One region of the Agarivorans sediminis genome, then DNA from elsewhere that is predicted to be linked to it. Evidence: predicted binding sites of a transcription regulator. Region 1 holds the regulator's gene; the other holds the start of a gene.
The links. The regulator sigma-54, encoded in region 1, starts transcription at its own class of promoters, with help from an activator protein. The targets are predictions, from matches to a motif close to GTTGGCACGNNNNTNGNNT.
Positions count from the first base shown of each region.

Region 2: the regulator sigma-54 is predicted to act here: its motif matches at 3,784-3,802, upstream of M0C34_RS18965 (PEP-CTERM sorting domain-containing protein).

Region 1 covers NZ_CP096670.1:3,805,684-3,821,535, forward strand. Annotated here, with positions in the region: gene M0C34_RS17320 (calcium/sodium antiporter) at 1-354, shown strand, start outside; gene M0C34_RS17325 (KpsF/GutQ family sugar-phosphate isomerase) at 400-1,365, shown strand; gene kdsC (3-deoxy-manno-octulosonate-8-phosphatase KdsC) at 1,365-1,916, shown strand; gene lptC (LPS export ABC transporter periplasmic protein LptC) at 1,913-2,470, shown strand; gene lptA (lipopolysaccharide transport periplasmic protein LptA) at 2,481-2,978, shown strand; gene lptB (LPS export ABC transporter ATP-binding protein) at 2,975-3,700, shown strand; gene M0C34_RS17350 (RNA polymerase factor sigma-54) at 3,751-5,250, shown strand; gene hpf (ribosome hibernation promoting factor) at 5,275-5,562, shown strand; gene ptsN (PTS IIA-like nitrogen regulatory protein PtsN) at 5,571-6,014, shown strand; gene rapZ (RNase adapter RapZ) at 6,041-6,895, shown strand; gene M0C34_RS17370 (HPr family phosphocarrier protein) at 6,882-7,151, shown strand; gene mgtE (magnesium transporter) at 7,221-8,582, shown strand; gene pmbA (metalloprotease PmbA) at 8,613-9,950, opposite strand; gene yjgA (ribosome biogenesis factor YjgA) at 10,057-10,554, shown strand; gene tldD (metalloprotease TldD) at 10,581-12,026, opposite strand; gene M0C34_RS17395 (carbon-nitrogen hydrolase family protein) at 12,032-12,853, opposite strand; gene M0C34_RS17400 (YhdP family protein) at 12,853-15,852, opposite strand, start outside.
Region 2 covers NZ_CP096670.1:4,139,163-4,155,014, forward strand. Annotated here, with positions in the region: gene M0C34_RS18950 (GumC family protein) at 1-948, opposite strand, end outside; gene M0C34_RS18955 (polysaccharide biosynthesis/export family protein) at 985-1,518, opposite strand; gene M0C34_RS18960 (undecaprenyl-phosphate glucose phosphotransferase) at 1,612-3,024, opposite strand; gene M0C34_RS18965 (PEP-CTERM sorting domain-containing protein) at 3,136-3,732, opposite strand; gene M0C34_RS18970 (extracellular solute-binding protein) at 4,138-5,220, opposite strand; gene M0C34_RS18975 (TraR/DksA family transcriptional regulator) at 5,543-5,902, shown strand; gene pyrB (aspartate carbamoyltransferase) at 6,016-6,948, shown strand; gene pyrI (aspartate carbamoyltransferase regulatory subunit) at 6,948-7,406, shown strand; gene M0C34_RS18990 (DUF2860 domain-containing protein) at 7,690-8,691, shown strand; gene M0C34_RS18995 (sialidase family protein) at 8,756-9,682, opposite strand; gene M0C34_RS19000 (DUF3302 domain-containing protein) at 9,863-10,270, shown strand; gene M0C34_RS19005 (HlyD family secretion protein) at 10,270-11,412, shown strand; gene M0C34_RS19010 (YceH family protein) at 11,456-12,100, opposite strand; gene M0C34_RS19015 (GGDEF domain-containing protein) at 12,408-13,532, shown strand; gene M0C34_RS19020 (ABC transporter permease) at 13,655-14,434, shown strand; gene M0C34_RS19025 (NADPH-dependent FMN reductase) at 14,495-15,064, opposite strand; gene M0C34_RS19030 (LysR family transcriptional regulator) at 15,171-15,852, shown strand, end outside.

The sequences.
Region 1 (15,852 bases):
GGTATGAGCGATCTGGTAATCGGCTTAACGATTATCGCTGTAGGTACTAGCCTGCCTGAACTGGCAGCCTGTATTGCAGGTGTCATGAAGAAAGAGGATGACCTCGTTCTTGGCAATATCATTGGTTCTAACTTGTTTAACATTTTAGCCGTGTTGGCAGTACCCGCGATGCTAGCGCCAGGTGAAGTAGATGCTCACGCTGCTGGCCGAGACTTCTACGTGATGATGGGCGTAACCGTAGTGTTATTTATTATGGCCATGGGGTTTGGCAAAAGTCGCCGTATATCACGCTGGGAAGGCGGCTTATTGTGTAGCGGCTTCATAGGCTACCAAATGCTATTATTCTTAGGGTAAACCCTACCTTTTTTATCACTTAAGCCTTACTTATAGGGGAATGGCGTGTCATTTGATTATATTGCTTCAGCTAAACAAGTTCTTGATATAGAAATTTTGGGTATTCAAAACCTTCACCAGTACCTTGAACAAGATTTTAGCCAAGCTTGTGAGCTCATTTTAGCTTGTAAGGGAAAAGTGATTTTGACGGGCATGGGAAAATCTGGACATATTGCCAATAAGATAGCCGCGACGTTAGCGTCTACTGGCACCCCAGCCTTTTTTGTTCATCCTGGAGAAGCGTGCCACGGCGACTTAGGAATGATTTCGGCTGACGATATTGTTATAGCGCTATCTAACTCTGGCGAATCAGCAGAGATATTGGCACTTTATCCCGTCTTTAATCGTATTGGTGTTCGCTCCATTGCCATGACCAGTAACCCGCAGTCAACAATGGCAAAACTTGCCAACTTCCACCTATGTATCTCGGTGCCTCGTGAAGCTTGCCCGCTAGGCTTAGCCCCCACAGCTAGTTCCACCGCAACCTTAGTAATGGGCGATGCATTGGCGGTAGCCTTGTTAGAAGCCAGAGGCTTTACTGCAGAAGATTTCGCCTTGTCTCACCCAGGGGGCACTCTTGGTAAAAAATTATTGCTCAGTGTCAGCGACTTAATGCTAAGAGGGGAACAAATTCCCTCAGTGACAGTCGAACAAACTATTCGCGAAGCCTTATTTGAGATCACCGCGAAAGGCTTAGGTATGGTAGGCGTGGTTGACCAACAGCAACACTTAGTCGGTATTTTCACCGACGGGGACTTGCGCCGTATCTTAGATCAACGGGTTGATATTCACGACACGCAAATTGGTCAAGTCATGACCCACAACCCCAAAGTCATTGAAAGTGATTGGTTGGCATTTGATGCACTAAAATTAATGAAACAAACCTCTATTAATGGCTTGTTCGTGCTTAAACAACAAAAAGTAGTGGGTGCATTTAACATGCATACTTTATTACAGGCAGGAGTTTATTAGTGAGCGAAACCACACCTTACGGTTCAGTGAGCCAACAAAATTTTGACCGCGCCAAAACCATAACCTTGCTAATTTGCGATGTTGATGGGGTATTTTCAGATGGCAGAATTTATATGGGCAATGACGGTGAAGAGCTAAAAGCTTTTCATACTCACGACGGTTTTGGCATAAAAGCCTTACTCAATATTGGGGTTGAGATTGCCATTATCACAGGCCGCCAATCCAAAATTGTCGAGCAGCGTATGCAAGCGCTAGGTATTCGCCATATTTACCAAGGCCAGCAAGACAAGATGGTGGCTTATCAGCAAATGCTTGAGCAACTAAAGATAAGTGCTAACGAAGTTGCCTATATCGGCGACGACGTGGTTGATACTCCAGTGATGCTCGCATGCGCCTTAGGCGTGGCAGTTCAAGATGCTCACCCTTTGTGCAAGCAAGCGGCCGACTATATTACCGTGACACCGGGCGGATATGGCGCAGTTCGTGAGCTTTGTGATCTAATTTTGCAGGCAAAAGGTCAGCTAGAGAATGCCCAAGGCATGAGTGTATGAACAAGCCTACTTGGTTTTTCGGACTGCTATTTGTTGTTGCCATCGTGCTTTGGCAACTCAGCCCCTCAGAGGACGAGCAAGTAGCCGCCAAGCGAGAAGCCAGTAAACCTAATTTTGTTGCCGAGCAGCTATACAGCATTAGCTTTGGTGAAGATGGTGCGCCACGTTATCGCATCTACGCTGAACAGATGGAGTTTTTTGAGCAACTAAAACATACCACCTTCTCTAAACCGAAAATTTTGGTTTACCCAGACCCAGCACAACCCATATGGCAAATTGTAGCCGATCACGCTACAGTACTGCAGCAGCAAACTGTCACCTTAAATGACAATGTAGTGATCAAAAATTTGAGTCGTGGCGAGTATGTTCGCGACCTAATTACCGAAAGATTGGAAATCGATCTGCAAAGTGAAACCATGAGCAGCGATCAACCTGTTACCGTTTATGGCCCCTCATACGAATTGTATGGTGTTGGCATGGATGGTGATTTAGCCAACGAAATAGTGACTTTATTAGATGATATCGAAGCGGTTTACCATAACCCACAAGAGTAAATTAGGCCTATTGGCCAGTTTGTTATTTCTGTCTTGGGGAGTTCAAGCACTTGAAGACGACTTCAATAAGCAGATTATTGTTGATGCCGACCGCCAACAGGTCAATATTAAAGAAAACCGAGTCACGTTTTACAGCAATGTGATCGTCACTCAGGGCTCGATTAAAATGCATGCTGCAGAATTAAGCGTGATCGGCAGTGAAGACAAAGGCAGCGAAGTCATGATCGCCAAGGGCGAACCGGCTACTTTTTATCAACTGCTAGATAGCGGTAAACCTATCGAGGCGGAAGCGAACGAGGTTCGCTATGATCTTAAAACCCAAACACTGACCCTCACGCAAAATGCTCAGTTAAAACAAGAAGAGAGCTTAGTGAAAGGGCAAATGATCAAATACAGCATCGATAAGCAAGAAATGGTAGCCCAAGGCGATGAAAATAGTCGTGTCACTACCATATTTCTGCCGAAACAACTTGAAGAGATTTCACCGAAGAGTAAACCGCAAGAATGAGTACCCTAATTGCTGAAAACCTAGCGAAAAGCTATAAAGGTCGCAAGGTTGTCAAGAATGTAAGCTTACACGTTGAAACGGGTAAAATCGTCGGCTTACTCGGCCCAAATGGTGCGGGTAAAACCACTACTTTTTATATGGTTGTTGGCTTAGTACCTCGCGACCAAGGCCGCATACTAATTGATGACGATGACCTGTCTAGCACGGCGATGCATACTCGAGCCCGTAAAGGCATTGGTTACTTACCACAAGAAGCATCGATTTTTCGTCGTTTATCTGTAGAAAAGAATATTCTCGCGGTTCTCGAAACACGTAAAGACCTTGATAAAGAGCAACAAAATGGAGCGCTTGACGACTTATTAGAAGAGTTCCATATTGGCCATATTCGCAAAAATTTGGGTATGAGTTTGTCGGGTGGAGAACGTCGCCGAGTAGAAATAGCACGAGCCTTGGCAGCTGCACCAAAGTTTATTTTGCTTGACGAACCCTTCGCTGGAGTAGATCCTATTTCAGTGATTGATATTAAAAAAATTATCGAACACCTGCGCGATAGAGGCCTTGGAGTACTGATTACCGATCACAATGTGAGAGAAACCCTCGATGTTTGTGAGCATGCCTATATCGTTAGCCAAGGCGAATTGATAGCCTCAGGGAAGCCCAAAGAGATACTTGAAAATGAACATGTGAAACGAGTTTATCTCGGCGAGCAATTCAAGCTATAGTTAAAGTGTATCTAGAAAAATATAATAAGAAGAAGGAACAGCGGTAATTAATGAAAGCATCTTTGCAGTTGCGTCTTGGTCAGCAATTAACCATGACACCTCAGTTACAACAGGCCATACGCTTACTTCAGCTATCAACGCTGGATTTACAGCAAGAGATTCAAGAGGCACTGGAAAGTAACCCACTTCTTGAGGCGGATGAGTCGCAGCCAAGCGACAGTGACTCAGTTGAAAAGTCGGCCAACGAAAGAAGTGATGAGGCGGAAAACAGCCAGCCTGAAGTTGACTCTAGCCAAATTGAAGCCGGTGATGCCATTTCCCAAGACACGGTTGCTGAAGACCTACCCGTTGATTCAACATGGGATGATATATATAGCGCCAGTTCTGGCCCTGCGAGTTCAGGCTCTGCTAGTGGCGGCGAAGACAACGACATGTTGTTTCAAGGCGAAACCGTCGACTCCTTACAAGACCATCTATTGTGGCAAATGCGTTTAACTCCCTTTAGTGAAGTAGATCAAGCCATCGCATTAGCGATTATTGATGCGGTTGATAACTCAGGTTACCTCACTCAAGACTGTGACCAACTACTTGAAGGCTTACGCTCCAGTGATAATAACGCACTAGATGTAGAATTAGACGAAGTAGAAGCGGTGCTAAAACGTATTCAACATTTTGACCCCGTCGGCATTGCTGCTCGCTCCTTACAAGAGTGTTTAATGATTCAATTAAGTCGTTTTGCTGAAGAAACACCTTGGTTGAAAGAAGCCAGAGAGGTCGTATCAAATCATATCGACGTATTGGCCAACCGGGATTTTCGTTTATTAGCTCGCAAAACCAAACTCAAAGAAGAACAGCTACGCGAAGTAATGCGTTTAATCCACACCCTTGAGCCACGCCCCGGCAATGCGGTAGAACCGAATCAAGCGCAGTATGTAATTCCCGACGTATCCGTTATAAAACGCCAGGGCCGCTGGGTAGTAGAATTAAACCCGGATGCCATGCCTAAACTACGAGTCAATTCTCACTATGCGTCTTTGAGCAAAACGTCAAATGCTACCGATACTCAATTCATTCGCAGCCACCTACAAGAAGCGAAATGGTTCATAAAAAGTATTGAGAGCCGTAACGAAACCTTATTAAAAGTATCCAACTGTATCGTTCACCACCAACAAGCATTTTTTGAATATGGTGCTGAAGCAATGAAACCAATGGTGTTGAACGATGTGGCTGAAGCAGTAGAAATGCATGAATCGACCATTTCTCGGGTGACAACCCAAAAATTTATGCATACTCCCCGCGGAATTTTCGAATTAAAGTATTTTTTCTCTAGCCACGTGGCTACAGACGGAGGTGGGGAATGCTCATCTACCGCGATTCGCGCACTCATTAAGAAACTGGTTGCTGCCGAAAATACCAACAAACCACTCAGTGATAGCAAGATAGCTGACATTTTGGCAGATCAGGGGATCAAGGTGGCGAGGCGCACGATAGCAAAATATCGTGAGTCTTTAGCGATTCCACCTTCTAACCAACGTAAAAGCCTTATATAACGGCCACAAAAGGGGACAAGATATATGCAAATTAATCTTACTGGACACCATGTAGAAATTACTGAATCACTAAAAGAATATGTCCACACTAAGTTTGCCAAACTGCAACGACGTTTTGAACAAATCAACAATGTTCACGTCATCCTCAACGTAGAAAAGCTCAATCAAATTGCCGAAGCTACCTTGCACCTTAATGGCGGAGAGCTGTTTGCCACTGCAGAGCACTCTGATATGTATGCCGCCATTGATAGCCTCATTGATAAACTTGACCGCCAAGTTATTAAACACAAAGAAAAATTAAACAGACATTAGCCAAAGTAATGCAAATAAATAAAGTACTAAATTTGGACTGTACGCTTAGTACAGTCCAATGTTCCTCTAAGAAGCGCGCATTGGAACTGATAAGTGAACTCGTCGCTAAACAACTTGATACCAGTGCTCAAACTATTTTTGAAAGCCTGTTAAACAGGGAAAAAATGGGCAGCACCGGAATTGGCCAAGGTATCGCTATTCCTCACGGCAGAATCGACAATCAGCACCAAGCTACAGCGGTTTTTTTACGCTGTGACCCTGCTATTTCCTTCGATGCTATTGATAATAAACCGGTTGATCTTGTGTTTGCGCTGTTGGTTCCAGAAGACCAATGTAAACAACACCTTAATACCCTTTCTCAAGTGGCTGAGAAACTCAACGATAAATTAGTATGTAAACAACTTCGTAACGCACAAAGTGATGACGAATTGTACGACATCATGGTAGCCTAATACTCTAATTGTAGTTAGAGGTTATCATGGAATTGATTATCGTTAGCGGACGTTCAGGCTCTGGCAAAACGGTCGCCTTAAGGGTATTAGAAGATTTAGGCTATTACTGTGTAGATAATCTACCCGTTTTACTCTGGCAACCCTTAATAGATAACTTAAGTAGTTATCCTAAAGTGGCGATTAGTATCGATATTCGTAACCTGCCCGATGAGCCCTCACCGATTGGGCAATTGATTCGTTCGATTGGCCCTGACGTAAAGCTCCTCAGCCTCTTTCTCGACGCTAAAGACGAAGCGCTAATTCGCCGTTACAGTGAAACCCGCAGAGTTCACCCGCTTAGCCAAAACAACTTGTCGTTAGCCGAAGCTATTGAGGCAGAAACAGAGCTATTAGCCCCTATTTCACGCAATGCTGACTTACGTATCGATACCTCTCGCTTGTCGGTGCATGAACTTAGCGGCCTGATCCGCTCGAGAGTGACGGGTGATCAACAACAACAACTAATTTTAGTGTTTGAGTCCTTTGGTTTTAAAAATGGCGTGCCCAGTGATGCGGATTACATGTTTGATGCACGTTTTTTGCCTAACCCGCACTGGCAAGAAGAGCTTCGCCCCCTAAATGGTTTAGATAAACCCGTTCAGGACTATCTGTCTAGCCAAGCCTTAGTCGGAGAATACATTCAGCAGATCACCGATCTGTTAAATTCTTGGTTGCCCCACTTAGAAGCTAATAATCGTGCATACCTAACCATCGCCATCGGCTGTACTGGTGGCCAACATCGTAGCGTTTACGTAGCAGAGCAGCTTGCCGCAAACTTTTGTAGTAAACGTAAAGTACAACGTCGTCATCGCACTTTGGAACATAAGCTTGAAGCTCACTAGACAAGTCATCGTAAAAAACAAACTCGGCTTACACGCTCGCCCTGCGACTAAGCTTGTAGAACTCGCTCAGCAGTTTGAGGCTGAGGTAAGTATTATAGACGGAGAGAAAACGGCGTCAGCTGCCAGCGTAATGGGCTTGCTCGTATTAGCCAGTGCGCAGGGTAATACTTTGACAATTATCTCGGAAGGAAAAGATGCCGCCGCCGCGATGAATGCTATTCAAGGTTTGATTGAAGCCAATTTCGACGAAGAATAAGTTAAGGCATAAATAGCCGCACACTAAGCACGCTGCAAAGCTTGCTACTCATCACAGTAGGGAACACTTATGCCAGAAGAGATGGAGTTAAACCCTAACCAGCACAAACGATTACAGGAGCTAAACCAGGCTCTAGATAGCGGTATGTTTGTGCACGTTAGGCGCACACTTCATCAAATGCCCCCATGTGATGTGGCTTTATTACTCGAGTCCAGCCCACCCGCAGGACGTAAAGTACTATGGCAACTCACCGACCCTGAGCAACACGGCGATATCCTCGAAGAGCTAAACGAAGAGGTGATGGAGGGGGTGCTTCAGCTAATGGCTCCAGAAACCCTCGCCGCCGCCGCTGAAGGAATGGATACAGATGACATTGCTTATGTCTTAAGAAGCCTTCCAGATAGTGTTTATCAAGAAGTACTGCAACAGATGGATGGCCAAGATAGGCACCGTGTAGAAGCAGCACTCGCCTACCCCGAGGATACCGCGGGGAGCATTATGAATACCGACACCATCACCCTAAGGGCTGATGTCAGTATTGACGTGGTACTACGCTATTTACGATTGCGTGGCGAACTACCAGAAACCACTGATACCTTATATGTGGTAAACGAACACGATTTACTGCTAGGTGATATTCCCCTTTCTACTCTACTGACGGTAAATCCAAATGTCAGTGTTCGCGAAGTGATGGACAGTAATGCCGAAACCATCCCAGTGGCAATGGATGAGTCAGATGTCGCCGTTTTATTTGAACGCCATGACTGGATTTCAGCCCCGGTAGTTGATGAAAAAGGGCAACTACTGGGTCGAATAACTATTGATGATGTGGTTGATATTATTCGTGAAAATACCGAGCGCACCATGATGAGCATGGCAGGTATGGATGATGATGAAGATACTTTTGCCCCAGTGATAAAAAGTACTCAGCGACGTACCGTTTGGCTTGCCGTTAATTTATGCGCCGCTTTAGTCGCCGCATCAATCAGTAATATGTTCGAATCCACCCTCGAACAATTAGCCACCTTAGCTATTTTGATGACCATTGTACCCAGTATGGGAGGGATCGCCGGTAATCAAACCCTCGCCCTGGTCATCAGAGGGCTAGCCGTCGGACATATTGGCGAGGGAAACTCGCGTTGGCTGATTGGTAAAGAAGCCGCGATTGGCATGCTAAACGGCATGATTTGGGCGCTGGTTATATCGGTAGTGGTTACCCTATGGAAGGGCGATTGGACCTTAGGAGTGATTATTGCCGGCGCGATGTTTATCAACATGTCGCTAGCGGGTTTAGCTGGAGTAACGATTCCCTTATTGATGAAAAAATTTAACATAGATCCGGCTCTAGCCGGCGGTATGGCTCTCACTACGATTACTGACGTAGTGGGTTTATTTTCATTTTTAGGTATGGCTACACTGGTATTAGGCTAGGAGAACTCCCCCTAGCCTTAAGCTATACACTTAACTACCCGCTATTTTCATAGCAGAAATTAATACTGAGCCAGTCTGAATAGTACTCTCTTTATCAAAGTCGTCAGCAATGGCGACAATATTGGCAAACATCTCAGGTAGGGTGCTGGCCACGGTTATTTCTTGTACCGGAAAAGCAATTTCACCATTCTCTACCCAAAATCCAGCAGCGCCTCGCGAGTAATCGCCGGTCACGGTATTAACCCCCTGGCCCATCAGCTCTGTGACTAATAAGCCGGTTCCCATTTCTTTTAATAACTCAGCACGACTCACGCCGCTGTTTTTTACTAACCAATTATGAATACCGCCCGCATGACCGGTACTTTGCATGCCCAATTTACGCGCAGAGTAGCTGGTTAATAAATAGGTCTCTAAGGCGCCATCAGCAATGATATGCTTCGCCGAAGGTGCCACACCTTCACTATCAAAAGGCGTACTAGACAGCCCTTTTTTGATAAATGGGTCTTCATAAATTGACAACCAATCTGGGAATAGTTTTTTGCCCAAGCTATCTAATAAAAACGAGGAACGACGATAGAGGTTTCCGCCACTAATTGCCCCTACCAAATGACCAAACAAACCCGCTGCGACATCTTGGTCAAACACCACCGGCACCTCACAGGTTGAAATCTTCCTGCTACCTAAGCGCGCCAAGGTTTTTTCAGTCGCTTTAGCGGCGATTTGTTCGACACTATCGAGATCAGCAAAATCACGCGCCACGCTGTAGGCATAATCACGTTGCATGTCTTTATCGCCGGCAATGAGCATACAGCTTAGGCTATGGCGGCTGGTTGGGTAGCCTTCGACAAAGCCATGGCTGTTACCGTAGACTTTTACGCCATAGTGACTATTGATATTGGCACCATCACTGGATTTAATTTGCGGGTTGCGCAAGGCGAGCTCTTCACAGCGGTTAGCAATCTCAATAAAACGATCGGGCTCTAAAGGATGAGGGTGGAACAAGGATAAATCAGGGATATCTTTAGCCAGCAATTGCTTATCGGCTATGCCAGCAGCTTTATCCGCTGACGTATAACGCGAGATATCATAAGCCGCTTTAACCGCATTTTTGATCGCGTCTGGACTCAAGTCAGAGGTGGAAGCACTGCCTTTACAATTAGCCGAATACACCGCAATACCTAATGCACCATCGTGATTAAATTCCAAGGTTTCGACTTGTTGGTCACGCGTAGCTACACAAATACCGGTTTGTTTAGAAATCGAAACTTCAGATTCATCGGCTCCAAGTTGTTTAGCTTGGTCTATAGCAAACTCAACAGCCTGTTTTAATTGGCTCAATTCTTGGCTAACTTGTTTTTCTGGGCTCATTTTGATTCTTCATTTCCTTGATTAGCCCTAGCATAACAAAACTCATAGAGCGACCATAAGCAAGAACTGGTAAGATACGCAAAAAAAGTGCTACGAGAACAGAAAAATGAAAAATAACCCACCGCATGAAGATGAAGATGATTGGATTAGTAAGTCCGAGATCAAACGTGAAGCCGATAAGCTCAAAAAACTAGGTGTGGAATTGGTTGGTTTAACCAACCCTCAACTTGACAGCATAAGCATGAGCCCAACACTTAGAGAAGCGATAGCCTTAGCTAAGCGTTTAAAAGACAAACGGGAAGCCTCACGCCGCCATATGAATTACATTGGTAAAGTATTGCGTACTGAGAACATGGAACAGATAAATGATGGCTTGGATAAGATCCATAACAAGCACATTTACCATGCTCAAGCCCAATTGGCGTTAGAGAAACAATGTGAGCGATTGATTAAAGAGGGAGATGAAGCGATCAACGACTTAGTTGAGCGCTCGCCAAATCTTGAACGCCAAAAGCTCCGTCAACTAGTACGCCAAGCAAAAAAAGAACTTGAGCCAGGTAAAGCGCATCAAGAAATCATTAAATATCTCAAGCAACACAGTTAAAAAAAGGGCCTAGGCCCTTTTTTCTATTATGCGGTTCCACCTACGGTAAGCTGGTCAAGCTTAAGGCTAGGCTGCCCCACCCCAACGGGTACGCTTTGTCCTTCTTTACCACAGACGCCAACACCTTTATCTAAGGCTAAATCATTACCCACCATAGATATCTGCTGCATCGCTTCTGGGCCACTACCAATCAGTGTGGCGCCCTTAATCGGGGTGCTTAGTTTACCGTCTTCAATTAAATAGGCTTCAGAGGCAGAGAACACAAACTTGCCTGAAGTGATGTCGACCTGTCCCCCACCAAAATTAGGGGCATAAATACCCTTTTTAACCGAAGCAATTAACTCTTCAGGCTCGCTTTTACCCGCCAACATGTAGGTATTAGTCATTCTAGGAAGCGGCAGGTGAGCATATGACTCGCGCCGACCATTACCGGTAGAGCGGGTATTCATCAACTGAGCATTATGCTTATCTTGCATATACCCTTTAAGGATGCCTTTTTCGATCAATACATTGTATTGCCCGGGAGTGCCTTCGTCATCAATACTCACAGAGCCGCGTCTATTACCTATAGTGCCATCATCTACAATAGTACATAGCTCAGACGCCACTTGTTGGCCAATACACCCCGAAAATGCCGAAGAACCTTTACGGTTAAAGTCACCCTCAAGTCCATGACCTACCGCTTCATGTAACAATACACCCGGCCAGCCAGCACCAAGAACTACCGGCATTAAACCTGCAGGAGCGTCTACCGCCTCCAAGTTGACTAAGGCTTGACGTACCGCCTCATCAACAAAGGTCATGGCTCTTTCTTTGCCGTTAAGTTCTTCTAAAAAATAACTGTAGTTACAACGCCCACCACCACCAGCTGAACCGCGTTCACGCCGTTGGTTACGCTCAACCAGCACACTACAATTAAAACGAATCAACGGTCTAATATCTGCAGCTAAGGTACCATCAGTGGCCGCAACCAGTACCTCTTCATAAACACCACTTAGGCTTACTATCACTTGAGTGACCGCACTATCTAAACTACGAGCGTATTTATCAGCACGCTCAAGTAAGGCAATTTTTTGCTGATTAGATAAACTAAGCAATGGGTTGTCAGCCTGATAAAATTGTTCGGCGCTGACTTGCTTAAAAGGGGCTAGTGACGATTTTGCCTGCACCGGACTAATACCTCGAGCGGCCTGACAAGTTTGCATTAAAGCATGGGTGTTTATTACATCAGAATAAGCAAAACCAGTTTGCTCCCCTAAAATGGCTCTTACGCCAACACCTTGCTCAATGTTAAAGCTACCTTCTTTAACGATGCCATCTTCCAACACCCAGGATTCATGTCTACTATGCTGAAAATAGAGATCCGCATAATCTATCTGATGTTTTGCGACTTCAGCCAGCGCCAAGCTTAACTCTTGCTCGCCAATACCACTTGGCATTAGCAAGGACTGACTGACTTTTTCAAACGACATAGTAATTATTCTCTCCACCCTAAATGTAATTGTCCATGCATGGGCACCGGCATGCGGTCCCTCACTTGCTTAAGCATCTGCAGATTAAATTCTGCTTTAGATGCGGCAATTCCGTTTTCTTGAACATCCAAACAACGCCCCCAAGGGTCAACAATCATTGAGTGTCCCCAAGTTTGGCGTTGCTTATAATGCGTTCCAGCTTGATTTGCGGCGACGAGGTAAAGCTGATTTTCGATGGCTCTAGCCTGTAACAGAGGTTGCCAATGCGCTTCCCCTGTGAGTGCTGTAAATGCTGCGGGTAATAATACAATATCACAGCCCTGTTGGCGCAGCAGCTGAAATAAGTAAGGAAAACGTAAATCAAAACATATCGCCATGCCTACCCGAATATTACCGATATCAAACCACGCGAGTTGCTCGCCAGCGATAAAACTGTCAGATTCCCGATAGGCTCCAACATTGTCATTCACATCAACATCAAACAAATGCAATTTATTGTAATGTTGAATTAACCGCCCATTAGGTGAAAAAGCTAAAGAACACGTATAGCAGCGCACTGCGTCTGGCCCTTGAATAGGTACACTGCCAGCGATCAAATAAACCTGCCAACGTTTTGCTTGAGTGGCTAACCACTGTTGAATAGGGCCATCGCCTAAGGTTTCCGCGACACGAAGGTAAGCGCCATCACCGGCATAAATTGAAAAGTTCTCGGGCAATAAGACGATATCTCCAGGCTGGGGCTTAGCGAGAGCCAGTAAAGTGTCGGCTTGGCGTAAATTGTCTTCAATCACACTACCAGAATTCATTTGCAAGGCGATTAAATTCACTATTTTGACCCTTCTCTGGTACGAAATTCATCCGGTACTTTTATTTCTTTCTTAACCCGTTCAAGTTCGATAAGTTGTGGCTCGCCAATATTCCCCTTAAGCGCAAAATCAATTTGTGTAACTACTTCAACAACGGGCTCGAGCAATTTAGATAAGGCGAGCACAGCCACACCAGTGGCAGGTGTCACTAAAAAAGCCGCCAATACAGGCAAACTAGACGTCACTTTAGGTGAATAGCTTACCAAATAATCAATTTGGCCATCTCTAAAATCCACTTCTCCTTTACCGCGCATCGAGCCCGCGACACCATCTAGGTAGAAATCCTGATTATTGGCTAACCCCTTATCAAAGGCTATGCTTGCCTCAACAGAGTCAAAGTGCAACCCCTTCTCAAATACATCACTAAAGTCTAAGGTTAAACGGCGACGGATCGTATCGAGGCTAGCCAAGGTCAATAAACGGGTGCCTTTATCGCTCATTTCTGTCACTACCCCTTTATCCGTTTTAACCTTAATGCTGCCATCTAAAGAGGCCATCTCTGGACGATATAAGGCATCTTGCCAACTGACGTCAAAGGTAAAGCGGCCAGCGGTTCCTTTTAAGGGACTGTCATGCCCCATATCTTCAATCACTTTTTCTAAACTGTTGCTGCTAAAAGACCCTGCTAAACCAGCCATATCATGACCATCGGCTTGTTTCCAAAACAACGCAGCCGTTAACGAGCTATGACCCCAATCTACCCATAGTCGACCATTGTCCATGGTTTGATCTTCAATCGGTAAATCAAGTTTCATATTACCGATGCGGTAATCCCCTAGCTGACAATCGTTACAGGCCAAAGATAAAGGCGGCAACACTTTTAGTAACGAATCTAACTGCTCTTGCTGCTCAAGCTGAACAATAACTTGATCGGTTTGCTCTTCAAATAAGCTAAACTCAATCTCATCCAGCTGGGCTTTTTCTATAATAATTTTAACGGGTTGTTCGACAGTGGGCTGTTCAGGGGCCGAAACGCTAGCCAGTAACTGATCCGATTCAATTTGCACTTGAGTCTTACTGCGTGGTAAATAAGCCACATCAAAATTGTCTAAAGGTTGACCCATAAATTTTGCCTGTTGCACCGCTCCACGCACAAACATTAACTCAGGGATGACTAAACTAACATTGGTATAATCAGTTTCCGGTTTCTTAGGGCTGTACTTGATTTGTTGTTTGGCCCATTTCATCCAGGGTTCTAACTCTAATTCTGGAAAATCGAAGGACATGGCAAGCCCCTCTCCTTGCCACAATAAATTATTGCTTGGCCCAAGATTAAGTAAGGCATGTTTAAGCCTTGCCTGCTGTTCTTCAAAACTGATTTTTGCTTGCGCGGAAATGAGCTGATTCGCCTCTAAAAGATAATCACCGCCATCCTGATTACCGCTGAGACTTAATGCGGTCGGCCAACTCTGCTCACTGAGTTTATCTAAGGGCTCAGGAAATTTCAGCGCGAGCCCCAATAATTCAGAACGAAAATCACCGCTATAATCAAAGGCACCTTCGGGCTTTAACGAAATGAGTAGATCACCTTGCCAGTCAAGTTTGCCAGAGCTGTATTCATTTAGTGGAATCCCAAAGGATCGTTCCGCAGTGGTCATTGGCCACCGTCCCGCTAGATCAAAATCAAGCAGGTAATTTTCAGCGTCAGCCTGAGTGGTAAATTTTACCTTAAGGGGCAAGCCTCGCCACATCGCGTTTAAATTATTCGTACGCAGCTGTTCATTCTGGAAGTACAAGCGGCCATTAAGCTGGGTTAAATTCATGCCAGTAGGAATGATACCCAAGTTGTTATCTTGAAAATCTACGTGGCCATTCACCTCAACTGTAGTGCCTGCGTGCAAAGGGATGTTCAAGTAAACCTCCCCCGAAACATCACCGCTGCTTAAAGGTAGCTGAGCTAAGCTATCGCTAAGCGCGGTTATAGGGGACTGCAACAAGTACTCGCTGACAGCTTCTGCCGAGCCGGCCACATTACCGGTAATATATAACTCAGAACCACTATAAAACTTCGGAATACTAGCCGTTATCCGTTGTGCAGGAACCTCACCAAGCCGAGCGCGTTGGCTTTCCATAAACAAACCATCATTTTGAAATAACAGGTCTAACTGCAGCTCATTTAAGCTTGGCCAGCCGGGATCAAATTTAAAACGGGCATTATTTAAAGGTACAAAAGCTTGAAAAATACCATTGTGTTGTTGGTAGGGATAATGATTCAATTGACCGTACCACAGCACTTGGCTCTGCTCAGCAATGCCGGCCAATAAAGCGCCCTTCAGGTAATCAAACACCCCCTCCGGCATCACCTTTGGATAATAGTAATACGCTTTGCCTGCATCTTTAATTTCCGCATTTGCCATCAGGCTTAATACTGGCCATGCCCCTTGCTCAGGCCACACTAGTGACCACTGGCCTGCAAAGTCTAATTCAGGGGTTATTAAGTGGGTATATTGGCTTTTTATACTCAAGCCGGGGGCTGCAAAGCTAAGCGTAATCTCAGAATCAAATAACTCAATATCCAAGATTTCATCAAACTGTGCGGCTAGACCAAACTTACCTTGTTGATTGAGTTGCAAAGCGGCACCACTCTTATCGCCAGCAATCTCGATATCGATGTACTCAAGGCTGGGAATAAAAGATTGTCCGAGACTTGCTACATCCTCCAGCGAAGCGGTGTAACGTAAGTCCTTGGACTGATGGAAGTAATCAAGATCTAGATGTTTAAGCTGTCCGGCGGTAATCAGATTATGCCAAGCAATATTGCTTTCTTGATTGTCTATTAACGCTAAAAGTGAAGACCAAGCCGCCAAATCTAACTCGGCCAACTGCCAGCTTTGCTGCTCTTTAGTTATGAGGCCTTGTAAGGAAAAGTCTGCATCCGCAGTATCATTGAGAGCCATATCCCAAGGAAGTTTATCAACCCGCCACTTATCTTCGACTTTTAAGCCTTGAGTTAGCCCACT
Region 2 (15,852 bases), 330 kb from region 1:
TGCATTACGGTTATCTTGCAGTACATAAAACAACGATTCCGCTGCAACTCTTCGATCTCTAGCATCACTTAAACGACGACTAATATCACTTAATTCAGCAGAAGCTAAACTATCGATACCACTCACATCTACTAAGCCTTCTCTCTCCAAAAAGCCTGTTAATCGATTTTCAGAAAATGTGACAGCTGTCTTTAGTTCTGTCAAACGATCTTCTAACCAGGTTGTTGCTTCTTGACTCGCTTGTAAATGTGCGTCTCGATTGTTCTCTATGTAAGCTTCCCCAACCGCATTCGCTAACGCTGCTGCTAAGCGCTTATCCCCAGACTCAAAGCTAATATTAACTAACTGTGTCTTTCTTATCGGACTAACGATCAATCTTTTACGAAATTCCGCCATAACCCTTTGAGATAACGCTTCTTGCATATCTAAATCAGAAGCAGCTTGTTGCGGCGGTAACCAACTTTGAACCAAAACCGACTCTTGAGCGTATCCCCGCAAAGTACCTATTGGATTTTTTAGCTTATCAAAGTTAGTAAGTTCCTTCTGACCGTTAAACTCCGCTAACTCACCTAGTTTATATTTATCTATAACCTTCTGAGCAATAGTTCGAGATTTAAGCAGCTCGAATTGAGTGAGATAATATTCCTGCTTAGATGTATCTACGCCTATCACCTCGGCTATAGAAACTGCATTTCGCTGTTCAGCTTCGATCAACAACACTGCTGTTGCTCGATATACGGGCGTTATAGAAAAAGCGATTAGAGTAGCTAATAGACCCACAATGAAAGTAAAGCCTATTATCATCGGCCAATATCTCAAAACTGCTATAAAGTATTGCCCTAAATCAATCAACTCCTCATTAGACTCAAATCGCTTAGCAGCCACGATCTGCTGATTTATCAAGTCATTGTCAATATGGTGAACATTGATACTCGAGTGTTTATTCACGTTTATACATCCTTGTTCATTCGATAGCCTCAAGACTTAAAAAAAGCTCGCCTTCACAACAATAATGTCGCCAGCTTGAATTTTAGAATTGAGCGTCGCCTTAGATACAAGGCTATTATTAGCGCCAGAACTCAAATTGATATTGGTTTTGGATGCGCGTTCGGTGAAACCGCCTGCAAGTGCAATAGCTTTTTCTATAGTTAAACCCGGTTGGTAGGCATACCCTCCTGGATTTTCTACCTCACCGTTGATAAATATCTGTCTATATTGAACAATATTTACGGCTACCTTCGGCTGAATTAAATAATCACCTTTTAAGCCGGTTTGAATAGTTTGTTTTAGCTCTTGGCTGGTTGCACCGCTCACGCTTAAACGGCCGAGGTAGGGGTAATCAATTTTGCCGCTGTTGTTTATTAACAGCTCCATGCTTAGGTCTTCTTCACCATACACTTTAATGTTGATTACATCGCCAGGCCCTAAGCGGTAATTGTCTTCATTGGCCGCATAGCTATTAAATATAGGCAGCAACAAACTACAAACTAATAAAATACGCTGTAACTTTATCAACATTTAAACCACCTCTGTTATGGAGATTAATTGCACACTGGTAATAACAGTAGTGACTCGGGTAACTTTCATATACTCCCTTGCATATCTAATGCCTTAATAGGCTTGGTCGCTGCGAAAACCTTTGAAAATGGTTTTATAGACAATTTTAATGTCCATCCATAAGCTCCATAGCTGGATATATTCCAGGTCATAGGCAATACGGCGCTCCATTTTGTCTAGGGTGTCGGTTTCGCCTCTGCAGCCATTTATTTGCGCCCAGCCAGTAATGCCGGGTTTAACTTTGTGGCGCAGCATGTAGCGGTCAACCACTTGTCGATACTCTTCGTTATGCGCTACCGCATGTGGGCGCGGCCCAACAATCGACATGCTGCCAAATAGCACATTAAAAAACTGCGGAAGTTCGTCTAGTGAAGTGCGGCGAATAAATGCGCCAAAGGGGGTAACCCGTGGGTCATTTTGGGTAGCTTGGGTCACTGTGCCGCCATTCTCCATTACCTTCATAGAGCGGAATTTCCAAACGCGAATTCTTTTACCGTCTAGGCCATAGCGGTCTTGCTTAAACAATATTGGCCCCGCAGAGCCCAGTTTTACGCCAATGGCTACCGCTAACATCAGCGGGCTGATCAAGGTGATAATAATGCTGGCTAACACCACATCTTGAATCCGCTTTACAGTTACACTAAATACACCTCGGAACGGGCTGTCGAATACACTCACTGTTTGAATATTGCCTAAGCTGCTCCAACGCGAGTGAATCAAGTTATAAGTGAAAAAATCGGGAACAATAAAGGTGGTGCAGGTAGTGTCTGACAACTGTTTGAGGTAACCGGTGATTCTATCTTTGGCATGCATTGGTAGCGCCACATACACATGGTCTACCTCGCCATTTTTAGCTAACTCTAAGGCTTTAGCTACCGAGCCTACCGGCCCAAAATAATGAGAGTCGTCGCCTAGGCGAGCACTGTCGCGATCATCAAAGAAACCAATAAAGTGTAAACCTAAGTCGGGGTTAGATATCAGCTCTTGGTGTAGCCTTAAGCCTGTTTCAGATACACCAATAATGAGGGTTTTACGAGTGTTGTAGCCAGTTTTTCTTAATAAGGCGAGTACTTCACGAAATACCATCCGCCATACAATCAATGCGATAGGCGTGACTAACAGCCAACCGCCAAATACTAGCCGTGAGTAGTTATCAGAAACTTTTAAGAAATAGTTAATCGCGAGTATTATTGCCACTGTTATCAGCCAAACACTTAATGTTGTTTGCGCTTGCTCTTTCACTGAGGCTATCCGCCATGAGCGGTACAAAGTGAAAGACTCTGCAATAACCAGAAACACCATGCCTAAGCCAATGGCTAACAGCCTGAAATCACCGTCTACCTGGCCATTTCTCCACCACGCTAATGATGCTAGCGTAGCAAAAATGATCACTAAGTCGGTAATGCGATAAACAAGCGCTAACTCAAACTCGTGGCTGCGAACAAAGCCATTTCTTTCGTTTCCCATAACACATCCTTGTGCCAAGCTTGTTGGCTAAAACGTGCCTATATTGGTGCTTTATTGCACAACATAGGTGAGCAGCGGGAATCCGTTCTCCTGCTGCTTAACTTATATCAATTAGTTTTTTGTTCGCAATAAACGACGGCCAAATACACCGGCAACAGACAACACAAACAACAAAATTGATGCAGGCTCTGGTACTGGAGCCGTTTCTGTAACGTTAAATAATGACCCACCCACGTATTGTTGTTCGGCATAGGCGTAAAGTGACCACTCGCCTACTTGTAATAAGTTATTGGCAAAAAGGTAATCATCAGACACAAAGGTCAACAAGCTTAAACCTAATAACTGCTGGTCAAGGATACTTGCCCATGAGATATAGCTATAATTAAACCCTTGCTCAACACCGCCGAAATACCAAAGGAAGGTAAGGTCTAAAAAACCGTTATCGTATGGGAATGCACCTTCATCTGAAGCAAAATCTAAAGCCTGTAAGTCAAAGCTAACAGTTGCTCTAACATCGTCGTTTATATCAACGGTGCTGGCAGAGCTTGCTACTGGGTATAGTGCAGGGTTTTGATGGGGTGATGCACCACCGGCTAAAAATACCAGCGGCCCTGCAGCCTCTGCGGGGTTTTCTGAAACCGGTATAATCCCGGCCGAAGTATTAAATGTGATTAACGCTGTGATTAAAAAAAAGATGGAAGCTTTCATTGCGGTTATCCTTACCAAAAAAGTGAAAAGCAACAACTGTCGTAAGTAACATAGCAATCACCAAGCCAAAAGTGATAACAAGATCACATTTTTTTAACCCTCTGTTTTTAAAGGTTTTTTTATTAATCTCCTAGGTTGTTAAGGACTTGTTAATATATTCGGTATGTAAATTAATTAGACGAATAAGGCTTAACTTACCATTTATGTTGTTTTTATTATCCACTGCTGTTTGTTTATTACAGCAGCGCTTTATTCTTAACAAATAAATCAGTAGAGAGGGTAAAGGAGCTTTCTGCTGGCCATTCACTATTAGCCAGAATATCAATAAGATTGGTACAGGTGTAAAATTAACCGACAAAAAAAGCCAGCGAATACGCTGGCTTTTAAATGGCTTAAATATGTATGTTAACGACCCGTTTTAAACTTGGTCCAAAGACGAGTGCGGGTGCGTTCTACTTTTGGGGGTACGTTTACAAAGCCGTAGAGATTTTTAGCGGCATCTTCATTGGGATAAATGCCTTGGTGCTGGGCAATCTCTGGGTCGATTAAGGCAGTGGCTTTAATATTTGGATTGGCATACCAAACAAAATCAGTCACTTTGGCAATCACTTCAGGGCGCAATACGTAGTTGATAAACGCATGGGCATTTTCTGGGTGTTTGGCTTCTTTAGGGATGGCAAACATATCAAACCAAACGCCTGCGCCTTCTTTAGGGATAATGTATTCTAGCTCAACCCCGTTATCAGCTTCAGCTGCACGGTCACCCGCCATAAGTACATCGCCAGACCACCCAATCGCCACACAAATGTCTCCACTGGCTAGGTCGTTAATGTATTGAGAGCTGTGGAAGTAGCGAACGTTAGGACGCAATTGCTCCATTAAGTTTTCTATCTCACCTTTATAGTCAGACGATTTAGTACTATTAGGATCTTTGCCCATGTAGTTCAGCATAGCTGCTATCACTTCACTTGGCGCATCTAAAAATGCTATACCACATTGGCTTAGCTTGCCGGCAATCTCAGGATCAAAGACCAAAGACCAAGAGTTAAGATCGGCATCTTCGCCAAGAATTTCTTTTACTTTATTAACGTTGTAGCCAATACCGGTCGTTCCCCACATATAAGGAATACCATACAGGTTACCTGGGTCGTAACTATCTAAGGTGGCGAGTAGTTTTGGGTCAAGGTTATCCCAATTGGTCAGCTTAGAGCGATCTAGCTGTTGGTATACCCCTGCGGTAATTTGTCTACCGTAAAAGTCATGAGACGGCGCAACAATATCAAAACCGGTGTTACCTGATAGTAACTTAGCTTCTAATACTTCATTAGAATCAAAGACGTCGTAAATGACTTTAATGCCAGTTTCTTTTTCAAACTCTGCAATGGTGTCTTCTGCAATATACTCAGTCCAGTTGTAAACATTCAGTACTTTCTCTTCTTGAGCTATTACTGCGTTAGTGGCCAATGCCAAAAGCCCAACCAACAACATGTTTATTTTATTCACTCATACAATCCTCAATAGGGTGTGATACGAAATCACAGAAATCTTGTTTGATACCTTATTAGTGTAGTTTGCGGGGTGAAAACTGACAAAAAAGCGCACTTTTTCTTCCACCAGCAAACGCCGCGAGATAATAACGGGTAATTTATCTAAACCCAAGTGCTAGCTGGCTAACATTTATCCAAAAAAGCACTTTGAAAAGGCTTTACTAGTGGTTAAAATTGTCGATTAACTAATTTTTGGGTTATTAGCGTTACATATAAGGTAATCGTTAGCGCTTAACGCAATAGGAAGGAAGACATTCAAAAAAATGATTAGCGACCAACAAATTGAGACCATTCGTCAACAACTCACCGAGCAATTGAACGAAACTCAACAGCGCCTAGAGCAAGACAACGAGCTGTTCAAAGATAAAGTTGATTTAGGTGACGACGTCGATCGCGCCAACCAAGAAGAGTCTCAACAACTCCAGCTAAACCGTCGCCAACATGACCTCGCCCACGTTAAAAGCTTAAAAGATGCACTGCGCCGTATTGCAGAGCAAGATTATGGCTTTTGTGAAGGCTGTGGCGAAGATATTAGCACCGCCCGCCTTAATGCCCGCCCAGAATCGCGCTATTGTATTGATTGCCAAGATTATCGCGAACGAAAAAGTAGTCAATACGCCTAAGGTTTTACGCTAAAAGAAATTAATCTTGGTATTCCTTACTAAGATCATATTCACTGGGACTGCTCGCTGCTATAATTCTGTTCCGATTTCACATCGGATTAGGATCTGCGAGCATGAACAACCCGCTTTATCAAAAGCACATTATCTCTATCCCTGATTTATCCCGTCAGGAGCTTGAGTTAATCGTCGACACAGCCACTAGCATCAAGCAACAACCACGCCCAGAGTTATTACGAAACAAAGTTGTTGCCAGCTGTTTTTTTGAAGCTTCAACCCGTACTCGTTTATCTTTTGAAACGGCCGTTCAGCGCTTAGGTGGCAGCGTGATAGGTTTTGCCGATGGTGGCAACACCTCTTTAGGCAAGAAGGGTGAAACCTTAGTTGATTCGGTAAAAGTTATTTCATCTTATAGTGATGCTTTTTTTATGCGTCACCCACAAGAAGGTGCCGCGCGCTTAGCCAGCGAATTTTCGAATGTACCGGTGATTAACGGTGGCGACGGTTCAAACCAGCACCCTACCCAAACCTTGCTAGATTTGTTCACGATCTTTGAAACCCAAGGTAGTTTAGAAGGCTTAAAAGTCGCTTTTGTCGGTGACTTAAAATATGGCCGCACGGTTCACTCTCTCACTCAAGCTTTGTCACTCTTTGGCTGCGAATTTTACTTTATTGCCCCCAAGGCACTGGCGATGCCCGACTATATTATTGAAGAGTTAAACGAGCGAGAAATCAAATACAGTCTGCACGACAGTATTGAAGAAGTGGTGGACGAACTCGACATCTTATATATGACCCGCGTGCAAAAAGAACGTTTCGACGAAACTGAATACCAACATATTAAATCAAGCTTTATTCTACGCGCCAATATGCTTGAGCAGGTCAAAGACAACCTTAAGATCTTGCATCCGCTACCACGAGTTGACGAAATTACTACCGACGTTGATAACACACCTTATGCCTATTATTTCGAGCAGGCCGAGAACGGTGTTTATGCGCGCCAAGCCTTATTAGCGCTAATTATGACTAACGAATTTGGAGCGCAATAATGAAGAAGAAGTTGCAAGTTGAAGCGATTGCTCACGGAACAGTGATTGACCACGTGCCTGCAGGGCAAGGCATTAAGATATTAAAGTTTTTCCAACTATCGGCAGCTCAAGAACGAATTACCGTTGGCTTAAACTTACCCAGCGGAGAGCAACAACAAAAAGATTTGATCAAAGTTGAAAATACCGTTTTTGATGAGAACCAAGCCAATCAGTTGGCCTTGTTTGCCCCCAATGCCACCATTAACTTAATTGAAGATTTTGAGGTGGTGAGAAAGTTCCACGTGTCTACGCCCGACTATATCAAGGCGGTGTTTGCTTGCCCAAATAGTAATTGTATAAGCCATAACGAACCTATCGACAGCCATTTTTATGTAAGACACCAAAAAACAGACATCAAACTGAAATGTCACTACTGTGAAAAATCTTTTGACCGCAGTTTATTCTCAGAGCTAGATTAAAGTCTGCACTAAGCGATATAAATCAACCACAGAGCGCCAGTCGCTCTGTTTTTCTATCCACACTCAACCCTTTAATACGCAACAAAAACCGAACAAGTCTTTCAAGCTAGCGCCTGTTAAGCAGGGAGCGCAGCGCTTCAGTGGCTAACGGTACAAATAGCGGCTAGTTTACGTTGAGTAAAAGATAAAACAAACGTTGATCTATTCATCTATCATTAACGTTAGTAGTATTAATCCAAGATAATGATTTCACTAAGATTACCCAGATACAAGGATGTGACGAATGTTTAAACGAGTAAGCTCGTTAGTGTGCTGTAGTATGTTGTTGAGTGTTGCCGCAGATGCTCGACCGTTAGCCGAAGAGTCTGGCTGGTCTGCAACCATCAACTTAAACGTCGGTTACGTAAGCGGCCAAAACCAATTCTCTACCGATGACGATAATAAAATCACCAAAGATCTTAACAACAACGGTCAAAGCTCTAGCTCAGTGATTGTTTACCCACTGGTCCGTGTTGACTACACCACCGAAGATCTTAAAAACCAATTTTTCTTAGGTAACAGCCGCGAGAATTTAGGCAGAGCACAATTTCAATACGAGCTCGGTTACACCCGAGCGTTAAGCGATCGCAGTAAAATTACTGCTGCTTACTTCCCCGAGTTACCTTTCATGAATGACACATGGAGTGACCCCTATGATACTAATGTCGCCAGACAAGAAACCGATGAGAACTACCAAGGTGGGCGGATACGTTACGAAGCGATAGCTGATGGCCCGTTAACTCTAGAATATGCCTACGCTAAACGCACCGTAGATAACGAGCAAAGTGGAGTGGCATTATTCGGGGCAAATTCAAGCGAAGCCCAAGCTCTGAACCGTAATGCCGATTTACACCGTGTTATTGCCGAAACCTTTGTGCCTTTGTCGCGCAAATGGTTTTTATCACCCGCTTTGTTATATACCACCGCCAAAGCTGATGGCAGCGCCAACGACTTTGACCAATATGCTTTGCGCTTAAACAGTTTGTACCGCTCTGGTCAGCATCTATTCACTGTAAACGCTGAATATGGCCAAACTAAATACTCTGGAAGCAACCCTGTATTTGATAATCAAACCCAAAAAGACGACAAAATATCACTGTTTGCCATCTACGTTTATCAACAACCTTTTGGTTGGGAAAACGCCATGTTTAATATATTGGGTGGCTACAACGATACCGACTCAAACATTACGTTCTACGATAGCAAAGGTGGCATAGCAGCCTTTGGCTTTGGTTATAAGTTCTAGTAGCAACAGCGGATCATTTAGGCAGCTATTACAGCTGCCTTTTTTGTTGCCGTGGTTTAGCTATTTACTCTTGGCTTAAATCTAACTCTGCCATATAGATAGCCGTTTTATCGTGGTGGCTAGAGTAGTAACTACAATAGATGCGCTCGCCGCGCTGCACTAGCCCAGCGTAACTGGTGTCTCCACCAGAGGGTAAAACCTGCACTTCTTTCAGTTGGCCCCGCTCTACCTGAAGCCAACACAAACTGGTACGCACCGGCTCATATAAACGTACCGCGCATAATACTCGGCCATCATCAAGTTTAAGCATTACTGGGCCGCCAATTTGTGCGCCTAAGTCTAGCCAATCCCAGTTAAGGTAAGGCGCGGTAGCTGAACCTAATTGGGCAGTGCCGCTGTCTTTATCACGGCGTAATAAACACAAGGCCGAGCCATCATCTAACAAGGCAAGATCATGCTCATTGGGGTAAGCTAAACCGTTTTGTTCAAGGCTAAATAAAGGGTCTACGTGTAACTGGTATTGCTGCTCAGCATCCATTTTATATAAGCTCACTTTATCTAGGCTGTAATTGTAAGCCACTGAATACGCCACATCATTCAGGTAGCGACTGCGCCATAACCACATGCCCTGCTCGCCTTGAGGGCTAAGCTCAGACCAAGTGATGCCATCACTAGACCAGGCAATATAACTTTGGATTATTTGGCGCTCTGCACTGCGGTCTACCCCAGCGCAAGTGAGTAGTAACTTACCATCTGGGCTTTCTACCAGCTTGGGGTCACGTAAATCGATACCCTCTACATGAATCAATGCCGCTGCGCTGAAATGGCTCTGATCATCCGCTCTACGCAGAATACGAATATCACCCTCTGGGCTGACATGGCCTTCGGCTTCACGAAAACACAACCACAATGCTGAGTTAAAATCGCATAAGTCTGTAAAAGCGTTGTGCTCGCCTTTATCCCAAACCTGTTCTACCAAACATAACTTCATGGTGACCTCTATGGTGTTGATGACACTACCGCAACAGTTAAGCCTAGCTCGCGAATACAAAATAAGGCCGCTTAACCATTATCGTTATCAATACTTAATTGCTTAGTATCGTTATCGACCCATTTGATTTAAGCTGAATGTTAGTTTCAATTAATCGCAAAGATATCCCAAGGAGGGACTATGTTTTTGGATTTTTTCGCGCTGGGTTTACTGTTCTTTGTAGGCCTAACCTTGTTTTACGGCATTATCGCCATTCACGATATCCCCTATGAAATATCAAAGCATCGCAACCATCCCCATCAAGATGCGATTCATGTTGCCGGTTGGGTTAGCTTGTTTACCTTACATGTTCTTTGGCCCTTTTTATGGATCTGGGCCACCTTATACCGCGAAGACCGAGGTTGGGGTTTTAAACAGCTTGAACAACAAGAACAAGCGCTTGAAGATAGGCAACAACAGCTCGAAGGAAAAGAGCAGCAGCTAGCATCTCGTGAAGATGAAATGGCCGCCGAAATCAGCAAATTGAAACGCCAAGTGGCCATTATTAGTAAACATGTGCAACAACTAGAACAACAGGAGAACCAATAATGGATTTATTGCTTATCCTCACTTATACCGGCATGTGTATTGCCATATTCAAAATTTTCAATATTCCCTTAACTAAGTGGACCGTGCCTACCGCCGTATTAGGTGGGGTAATAATCATTGGGGCATTAATTATATTAATGAACTATAACCACCCCTATACCGCCAACGCTCGCCAAGTGTATACCTCGGTGCCTATTATGCCTTTAGTGCGTGGCAAGGTGATCGACGTGCCAGTTGAACCCAACCGCTTAATCAAGGCAGGTGATGTACTGTTTAAACTTGACCCTGAGCCCTTTGAAGCCATAGTGCGGCAACGCCAAGCCGAATTGGCGGCGGCTCAGCAACAAGTACCACAACTGTATGCCCAATTGGCCAGTGCTAAAGCGACTACCGCGTCAGCCAAAGCGGTGCGCGATAGAACTCAACAAGCTTACCAACGCTATGCCGATGGCCGAAAGAAAGGCGGAAAAAATAGCCCATTTAGTGAGCTAGAAGTAGAAAATCGTCAACAAGCTTATCTGGCTGCCGAAGCACAATTACAAGTGGCAGACGCCAATGAAATGCGAGCTCAATTAGCCTACGAGTCTACCTTTGACGGCGTAAACACCAGCGTGGCCAGCTTACAAAGCCAATTGGATAAGGCACTGTTCGACTTAGAACAAACCGTGATCCATGCACCTACCGACGGCTACGTGACACAAGTCGGCCTACGTAAAGGGATGGTAGCAGTGCCAATGCCCTTAAGACCGGTAATGACCTTTATCCCTAAAGAAGAGGCGATGTTTGTCGGTGCCTTTTGGGAAAACTCAATTAAGCGTCTTAAATCGGGCGACCAAGCAGAGTTCATTGTTAGCGCCCAACCAGGTATTGTATTTAAAGGAACCGTAAGGCAAGTCATGCCCACGATTGCCGAAGGTGAATTTCAGGCCAATGGTAATTTACGCGGCGCAGAAACTTTCTTTAAACATAGCCGCGCTTTAGTGATTATTGACCCCGAAGAACGCTTTGACGAATTTCACTTCCCGATGGGAATCAGTGGCCATGTTGCCATTTATACTGACCACTTCCATCATGTATCGGTAATCAGAAAAGTATTATTGAGAATGCAAGGATGGGTGAATTACATCTTCCCCTTCCACTAAGCTAGCAGCTAAAAGATAAGGCCAGCAGATTGCTGGCCTTATCTTATTTTTCCAATTCTTCTACGCGGTGTTTTAACGCGACTAACTCTTGTTGCAACAAGTTTATTTGCTGTTGTAAATCAGTGTGTTGTTCAACAATGACTGGGGTTGCTGCAACACTGCTGGCTGCTGGCAAGGTCGGCTCACCAGAGAATAGATGGGCGTAACGTGATTCACGCTTGCCTGGCTCACGCTCTAACCTTAACACCAATTTACCGCTGTCGTGATCGGCCAGTGCCTGCAGACTTTGTTCTACTTGTTGCACACTAGCAAAATTAGCTAGGCGCTGACTGCGCGTACGCAATTCCCCCGGCGTTTGTGGGCCACGTAAAAACATCAAACAAATAATCGCTCGTTGTTGCTCATCTAACTGTAAACCGCCAAATTGAGAATTACAGAAACGATGTTGATAACGCACCACGCGGCCAGCCATCGGGGCCTCGGTAACCATGCGTAATTGCTGCAGCTGCACCAAGACATCTTGAACCTCAGCTTCTGATAGGGCCATTACTGGTTCACGGTTACTTTTTTGATTACACGCCAAGGTTAGGGCATTTAGCGACAAAGGGTATTGGTCTGGAGTGGTGGTTTCTTTCTCTAACAGTGCGCCAATAACACGGGTTTGTTCTAAGGTTAAATTTTGTTCCACTTATCACCTCTCTAGCAGATTGTAATAACAGCAGCTTTCGCCTTGTAGATTAGCATACGCCAATATTTTGCAGCGAAACAGCATAGCCGAAAAGTTTAATCTTCTTGAACAATATTTAGGCATAAGCAAAGGCATAAAATGGAAGAAAAGCCTGATAAACTGCCTTTGAATTGATGTTTTTTTGATATAGATTAGCTTTACTGTTCTAATTAGTCGGTAAGGTAGCCCCCTTCTTTTGGTGAGCTAAACCTAGTATGCCACCATTGAGTTTTAGTCCTTATATTATTGATAGGCTGGACAGCAGGATATGGAATCATTTCGTTGGACTTCTGACTTTGAGACAGGTTTAACTACGGTTGATCAACAGCACCGTAATTTGATCGATCTTATCAATCAGATTGGTGAGCAACTCACCGAACAAGATACCCCTAGCGAAGCGATTGAATCACTGTCTGTAGAACTCAATCGTTATGTTATTGAGCACTTCCAAGAAGAAGAAACACTGATGGCGGTGAATCGGGTTGATCCCAGACATCGCAAAGCTCACATCAAAGCTCATCATGAATTTTTAGCGGAAGTTGCCAACCTCAAGGTACTTGATAGCAACAGCCAACAAGAAAAAGTTAAGCACCTGCTCGACTACCTGATTCAATGGTTGGCCTATCACATATTGGGCATCGATCAAGTGCTTGCTAAGCAACTAGAATATATCCAAGCTGGTGATCCACCTGCACTGGCTTTTAGCAAAACAGAGCAGCCTGCCGACTTAGCCACCGAACCGCTAATTGCCGCTTTACGCGGTTTATTTCATCAGGTAAGTTTACGCAATCACGAATTGCTCGAGCTCAACCAAAATCTTGAGCAGAAAGTACAAGAGCGAACCTTAGCCTTACAAAAAACTAATCGCCATCTGCAATCGTTGGCGCATACTGATGTACTCACTGGTTTGCCTAATCGACGCCATGCCATGATCCAATTAAAAGAGCTGTGGCGACAATCTTTAAAACAAGATACCCCTTTAGCTTGCATGATGATTGACGCTGACCATTTCAAACAGATTAACGATCGTAATGGTCATGATGCGGGCGATGCCGTGCTTATGTTGTTAGCAAGATCATTACGTGAATCAGTGAGAAATGACGACGTAGTAGCACGTTTAGGTGGTGATGAGTTTTTGTTGATTTGCCCCAATACCGATGCGCAAGGCAGCCTACGTTTAGGTAACGACATACGTGAGCGTATCGACGCAATGCAAATCAACAAGCAACAATACAAGGTCAGTGTAAGTGTAGGGATTGCCCACCGTAACGACAAGATGCAGCACCATGAAGAAATGATGAAAGCGGCAGACAAAGCCGTTTACCAAGCTAAAGCCGAAGGCAAAAACTGTGTTCGGGTATATCAAACTGATTCAGCCAAACAAGCTAGCTAAACAGCCGCACAAACATTTTGGCCCACCCCAATACAAGACTCTGAGAAAATGGCGCGCTACACTAGTTATAGTTTGGCTTTAGCGCCATTTTTCTTGCTTGTTGTGTAGGATGGAAATCACCGGTGACGATAGACATTAGTTGGTCTGCTCTTGCAATGTTTAGTGCGGTATTGCTTATCCCAGTATTAATCAACTGGCACTTTCAACTCTCCCTTGGCAAAGACATCGCTATTAGCTTAGTGCGAATGGCAGTGCAGCTGGCATTGCTGGGCATTTACCTACAATTTTTATTTGATTTAGACAGTCTTTGGGTAAATGTACTTTGGTTAGCACTAATGCTTGTTGTAGGCGCTAGTGCCATTATTGGCAAAGCTAAATTGCCACAAAAAGCCCTATTTATTCCGGTACTCAGCGGCTTGATACTAGGGCTAAGCCCACTGTTACTGATTTTGCTCTTTGCCTTACTCAAACCCAGCCCTGTTTACAGTGCCCAATACTTAATTCCCTTAGCGGGCATGTTATTGGGCAATAGCCTTAGTGCCAACATTGTTGCACTACAGCGCTTATTTAACGCCTTAAGCGAAAAAACCAGTGAATATGAAGCTTACTTAGCGTTAGGCGCCAACCGCCAACAAGCCACTCTGGGCTTTGTGCAAACCGCTATGCAGCAATCTTTTGCGCCAGTGCTGGCCTCAATGACAACGGTAGGGCTAGTCACTCTACCAGGGATGATGACCGGACAAATTTTGGCTGGCAGTGACCCCATCATCGCCGTTAAGTATCAGCTAGTCATTCTTATCGCTATTTTTGTGATGCTGAGTATTTCTATCGCGACCACCTTAAGCTTGACGGTTCGCATTGCCATTAGCCAAACCGGTTTGGTGAAATTGACAAGCCGCTAGTTAAACGGGAGCGGCCAGCCGTAAGCCGCCACCATTAAATGAGCCTTGTCGTTTGTTCGTTTAACTTGCTAAGCGTTTAGCTGTCTCGGCAACCTCTGCCCCCAAGGCTTTTACTCGCTGCTCCATATCAGTGTCCGTTAACTGGCCTTCGCTGTTAAACGCTTGATAAGACGAGCCCACGGCCACTTGCTTAGGGCTAACCATTACCCCTAAGTTGAACAAAATATCACGCGTATGCGCCAGACCGCGTATCCCCCCTAAACCACCAGGAGATGTCGCCATAATGCCTGCAACTTTGCCTTGGAAAGCGGGGCCAATCTCCGCATCTTTGGACGGGCGCGATAACCAATCCAAGGCGTTTTTTAACACCCCAGAGATAGAGCCATTATACTCAGGACTGGCTAACAAAATACCATCGGCTTGAGCGAACAAATGCTTTAAGTCGTTCACAGAAGCAGGCGTTCCCTCGGCTTCTAAATCTTCAGAATAAAGCGGAATGGAAAAATCAGCCAAGTCGACATAACGCACTTCGGCCCCCGCATCTTCTGCACCTTGAGCGGCTATTTTAACCAAGTTTTTGTTAAAAGATTGAGCGCGTAAGCTGCCTGCAATAGCGATTAATTTAATCATGTTGTGCTCCTAGGTTTAGCCTGAAAGTGGAATTTATGTTCGATTTGAGAGCATTGTTACACAAGCAAATTTGAAGAAAAATAGTACCTGTGCAACACTTCTGTGCATGAATGCACACAAAAGTGATTGGAACGACATCCACATTGCCTATCAGGTTGCCACCTTAGGTACGCTTACCGCCGCGGCAGAAGCCTTAGATGTTCACCACAGTACGGTATTACGACGGATAAATGCCTTAGAAGAACGCTTAGGCACCCGTTTATTTCATCGCCACGCTCGCGGTTACCAGCCAACCGAAGCCGGTATAATGCTAACCCAAGCTGCCGAAAATACTCAAAACGACTTCAACCGTTTATTGGGTAAGCTGGCAGGAACAGATAACCAACTCTCTGGCACCTTAGTGCTCACTACGGTAAACAATATGGCAGACATTCTGCTGCCCTTGTTGGCTGAATTTCAGACACTTTATCCCAGTATTAAAATGGAATACGCGGCCGATAGCCGAATTCTAAAGCTAGAACATGGTGAAGCACACGTAAGTATTCGCCCTGGCAATAAACCCAAAGACTTGGATTACGTGGTGCAACACTTAGGGGAAATCCCGATGACCTTGTACGGGTCTAAAAGCTATGTTCAACAATATGGCTGTATACGCTCGTTAGAGCAGGTTGTCGGGCATCGACTTATTTCCACCATCGAGCCCTACTCGCAAATTAGTGCGATTCATTGGATGAATAGCCAAGTAGACCCGCAGCAAATTAGCCTGCGAGTGAACGACTTTAACGCCT